Regions from separate parts of the Bacillus sp. URHA0034 genome, predicted to be linked through region 1. Evidence: predicted binding sites of a transcription regulator. Region 1 holds the regulator's gene; the other holds the start of a gene.
The links. The regulator CtsR, encoded in region 1, represses protease genes until heat stress. The targets are predictions, from matches to a motif close to ATGGTCAATAAAGGTCAAACA.
Positions count from the first base shown of each region.

Region 1 (2,405 bases):
ATTCGCCGCATGTAACGCTTCTGCTAATTGCAGACCAGGAAATAAACACTGAATACGAATATGGTCCTCTTCATTTATCATAATACTAACTTCTTCATTTTCTGTTAATAGAACAGCACCATATGGAGATTCCTCCGCCAACAGTGGACTAATTAAATGCTTTTCTACTAAAACCCGCTTATGAAGAGGCTGCATTTCATCCATTTTCAATAATTCCATTGTACCGAAGCTCTCAACAGTAGATTTTTTAAGAATATCCTCCATGGTATCTATAATCACTTTTGCCTCGTCGTGTGAAAAAACAGTTGGGAAATTATAAGATTCAAAATTTCGCGCAAGACGAATCCGGGAGCTAAGGACAATATCAGAATCTGGGCCTTCTTCGCTCATCCAAGAGCTGACGGCTTGATTAAAAAATCTTTCAACTGACACTTTATTCCCCTCCCTCTTCATTTCCAGCTATTTGTTTTTCTAATGTACGGACTTGATCGCGAATTTCAGCTGCTTTCTCAAATTCTTCTTTGGTGATGGCCTCTCTTAAGTCCAGTTTCAACTCTTCAATCTGTTTGCGAAGTTGAAACTCACCGCCGATTCTTTTCGGGATTTTACCATTATGGGTCCAGTTTCCACTATGAAGGCGTCTTAAAACAGGCTTTAACTGATCTTTAAATGTATCATAGCATTGAGCACAGCCAAAACGGCCAACTTTTAAAAACTGGGGAAATGTCATCGAACAATGCTGACATTGAAGGATTTCCTCTTGTTGAAATGGACTTTCACTCGGCTTTTGGAAAGATGGATCAATATTTAATAAACCTGCCAAAAGGTTGTTAAACGCAAATCCCGATTCCCCATTCATGATAAACATTTCGCCTTTCTCCTGAGCACACTTCTCACATAGATGGACTTCTGTTTTTTCTCCATTAATAATTTTGGTAAAATGAAGAGCTGCAGGCCTTTGATTGCATTCCTGACAAATCATATATTTTCACCTCTTTAGGCTGCATAATTATTTATATTTTAAGGAAGTTAACATTGCTTTTAACATTCTCGCTCTTAATTCATCGCGGAATGGAAGATCAATATATAGTACAGAACGATCAATGACACTTAGCATAATTTTTGCTTCTCGTTTTGTAATGACCTCCTCATGAACAAGTCTTATGATTACGTCTTCGGCGGTCGTTTGACTTATACGATTGTTGACAAGGGACAGCAAATGATCAATTAAATGGGCTAAGTCGTGGGATTGGACCTTCATTATCCGAATAAATCCGCCGCCGCCCCGTTTACTCTCAACAATATATCCTCTTTCAATCGTAAAACGGGTATTAATAACATAGTTTATTTGTGAAGGAACACATTGAAATTTATCGGCAATTTCACTTCTTTTAATCTCAACAAGATCTTCTTCACTCATTTCTAAAACCTGCTTTAGATATTTTTCAATAATATCGGAAATGTTTCTCATCTTCCCACCTCCCATCTTCTGACTTTGACTATATTTGACTTTAATTATACTGAAAATTTTATGGAGATGCAACGATTCACTATTACTGATTTTCTCCAAATTTCACGGTTGTGAAACCTAAAAAGCCCAGAAAATAAGTGTCTATAAAATTCGACTTTTTTCGTAAATATTAACTTTCTATAAAGCTGTTATCATTTTTATAGTAATATTAGGGAAGGATATGTGAAAATCATGGGGATCATCTGTAGTTCCTTATTGGGGTTTTAGGAACAGAAGTGTGGAATAAGGGATATTAAAAATAATCAAACAAAAAAAGACAACCCTTCACGGATTGTCTTTTTTTGCCTGGCAACGTCCTACTCTCACAGGGACAAAGTCCCAACTACCATCGGCGCTGAGAAGCTTAACTTCCGTGTTCGGTATGGGAACGGGTGTGACCTTCTCGCCTTGATTACCAGACTTATGAAATTAGAGAGATCGTTCTCTCAAAACTAGATAGTATAGAAGAAATTCGTAAAAACGAGTTATTCGCTTTAAAAAATATGGTTAAGTCCTCGATCGATTAGTATCAGTCAGCTCCACATGTCGCCACGCTTCCACCTCTGACCTATCAACCTGATCATCTTTCAGGGATCTTACTAGCTTGACGCTATGGGAAATCTCATCTTGAGGGGGGCTTCATGCTTAGATGCTTTCAGCACTTATCCCGTCCGCACATAGCTACCCAGCGATGCCTTTGGCAAGACAACTGGTACACCAGCGGTGCGTCCATCCCGGTCCTCTCGTACTAAGGACAGCTCCTCTCAAATTTCCTGCGCCCACGACGGATAGGGACCGAACTGTCTCACGACGTTCTGAACCCAGCTCGCGTACCGCTTTAATGGGCGAACAGCCCAACCCTTGGGACCGACTACAGCCCCAGGATGCGATGAGC
Region 1 covers NZ_JBWCDK010000002.1:2,803,075-2,805,479, forward strand. Annotated here, with positions in the region: gene ACZ9EE_RS15520 (protein arginine kinase) at 1-432, opposite strand, end outside; gene ACZ9EE_RS15525 (UvrB/UvrC motif-containing protein) at 434-982, opposite strand; gene ACZ9EE_RS15530 (CtsR family transcriptional regulator) at 1,010-1,471, opposite strand; rRNA gene rrf (5S ribosomal RNA) at 1,815-1,930, opposite strand; rRNA gene ACZ9EE_RS15540 (23S ribosomal RNA) at 2,014-2,405, opposite strand, start outside.

Region 2 (2,405 bases), 1.5 Mb from region 1:
TAAGATTTAATCTAGAGCCGGCTTCATCAAGTAAATCAATGGCTTTATCCGGTAAGAAGCGGTCTTGGATATAGCGTTGGGACAACTGTACACAAGCATGAATGGCTTCCTCAGAATAAGTGACATCGTGATAGTCTTCGTATTTCTTTTGAATACCTTTTAAAATTTCAATTGCTGCTTCTGGTGTTGGCTCAAGAACATGAACGGGCTGGAAGCGGCGTTCTAACGCAGAGTCTTTTTCAATTTGACGATATTCTTTCAAAGTCGTAGCACCGACAACTTGTAACTCGCCTCGAGCAAGGGCTGGTTTTAAGATATTGCCAGCATCCATTGATCCTTCAGCTGAACCGGCACCCACAAGCAGATGAATCTCATCAATGAAAAGAATGATATTTTTTCGATTCTGTAGTTCTGAGATTAGCTGTTTCATTCTTTCTTCAAATTGACCCCGGATACCTGTATTCGCAACAAGTGAGGCAACGTCTAATAAGTAAATCTCTTTATTGCGTAATTTACCAGGGACATCACCGCTTGCAATTTTCAGAGCTAGACCTTCTGCAATCGCCGTTTTACCGACACCAGGTTCACCGATTAAGACTGGATTATTTTTATTTCTTCTATTTAAAATTTCAATTACGCGTTTAATTTCTTCATCACGACCAATGACAGGGTCAATTAAACCTGCCTTTGCCATTGTGCTGAGATTTCTTCCAAACTGATCGATAAAACCGTTATGGCTATTATGTCTGTCCATGTCAGGTGATGGCTGGTCCATCATCTCTTTTTCTTGTGGGAATCCTTTCGCGATAAAAAAGTTATCAAATGGGAAGTTAGAAAATGAATTCATATTTGAACCAAATCCTGCTCCAAGGGATTGCTTTTCTTTTGCATAGCATTCGTGGCAGAGTTTCATTTCCTTACGTTGTCCATTGAAATTCAAATTTAATTGTACATTGGCCTGATTTTGCTGGCATTGTTGACAAAGCATAAGTAAATTACCTCCTAGTATCTATAAATTAAATGTAAAGTTTGACTTTGACTATATTTGACCTTATGAGCATAGTATACTCTGACCTTTTTTGACTTTCAAGTAGTTTGTTTATAGAAATGATTCCCAACGACAAAAGCGTGCGCTGGAGCTAGATGTGTCTAAACGTAAATCTATTTCCTAAAACACGAAAAAGCTCGTCTTTGTTTGTCCCTTGTCTCATATAGTGATGATAAGGGGGAGATGAGGTGAAGAAGAATTGGACTCAAGCTTTTCAAATTGCTGCAGTTTATGTGGGAACTGTAGTAGGGGCCGGATTTGCAACAGGAAAAGAAATTGTTGAGTTTTTTTCTCGATTTGGTTTCTTCGGGCTACTTAGTATAATCATGAGCGGTTATCTTTTCATTGCTTTGGGTTCCAAGCTTATGAGGATGGCCGCCTATATAGATGCAAAATCGTACCAAGAGTTTAATGTGTATTTATTTGGAAAATGGCCAAGCCGAATTATCAATGTCTTTATGCTCTTTATGCTTCTTGGTGTTAGCGCTGTGATGCTTTCAGGCGCAGGGGCAGTGTTTGAAGAACAACTAGGTCTAACGAAGAATGTCGGTGTTTTTTTGACGATTATTCTTTCGATATTGGTGATGTTAATTGGTACAAAAGGGCTATTTGCTGTTAATACGTTTGTAGTTCCTTTAATGATTAGTTTTAGTGTAATTCTTATGGTATTTTCGGTTCAGTTACCGAATTTTATGGATCGTTTATTATTTATTCCTCATGCTGACGATGGCTGGAAAAGTGTAGTAGCGCCGTTTTCTTATGTTGCATTGAATCTTGGGCTCGCTCAGGCCGTTCTAGTACCAATTGCAACTGAGGTGAAAGAAGATTGGACGATTAAATGGGGGGGGATTCTCGGAGGTGCTGCGTTAACATTAATCTTATGTGCGAGTCATTTTACCTTAATCATGCTGCCCAATTTAGACATGTACAATATTCCAATGGCCATTGTGATGAAAAATCTTGCACCCTTCCTTTATTGGATTTATGTTCTAGTGATTTATGGGGAAATCTTCACATCGGTAATCGGAAATGTCTTTGGGCTTGATCGCCAATTGAAGCAATATTTACCCATACCCACTATTATTTCGGTTACGGCGATTTTTCTGGTTTCCTATCTAATAAGTCTTGTGAACTACGGTACGCTACTCTCCTATTTATATCCCTTGTTTGGGTATATCTGCATGACCTTCTTTATATTACTGTGGATGAAGCCTTTTCCCATTTATAAAAAAAAATAAACAGCTGTCAACGGACAGCTGTTCTTACATAAATGGCATAATCATAAAAATCATCATATCAAAAATGAGATGTGAGACAATGACAAGTGGCATGCTCCTTTTCCAATAATACAGTCCTC
Region 2 covers NZ_JBWCDK010000002.1:1,342,554-1,344,958, reverse strand. Annotated here, with positions in the region: gene ACZ9EE_RS08615 (ATP-dependent Clp protease ATP-binding subunit) at 1-988, opposite strand, end outside; gene ACZ9EE_RS08610 (YkvI family membrane protein) at 1,237-2,286, shown strand; gene ACZ9EE_RS08605 (CPBP family intramembrane glutamic endopeptidase) at 2,311-2,405, opposite strand, start outside.
Region 2: ACZ9EE_RS08615 (ATP-dependent Clp protease ATP-binding subunit) is a predicted target of CtsR. The motif match lies at 1,067-1,087, and genes of this name have one in related genera.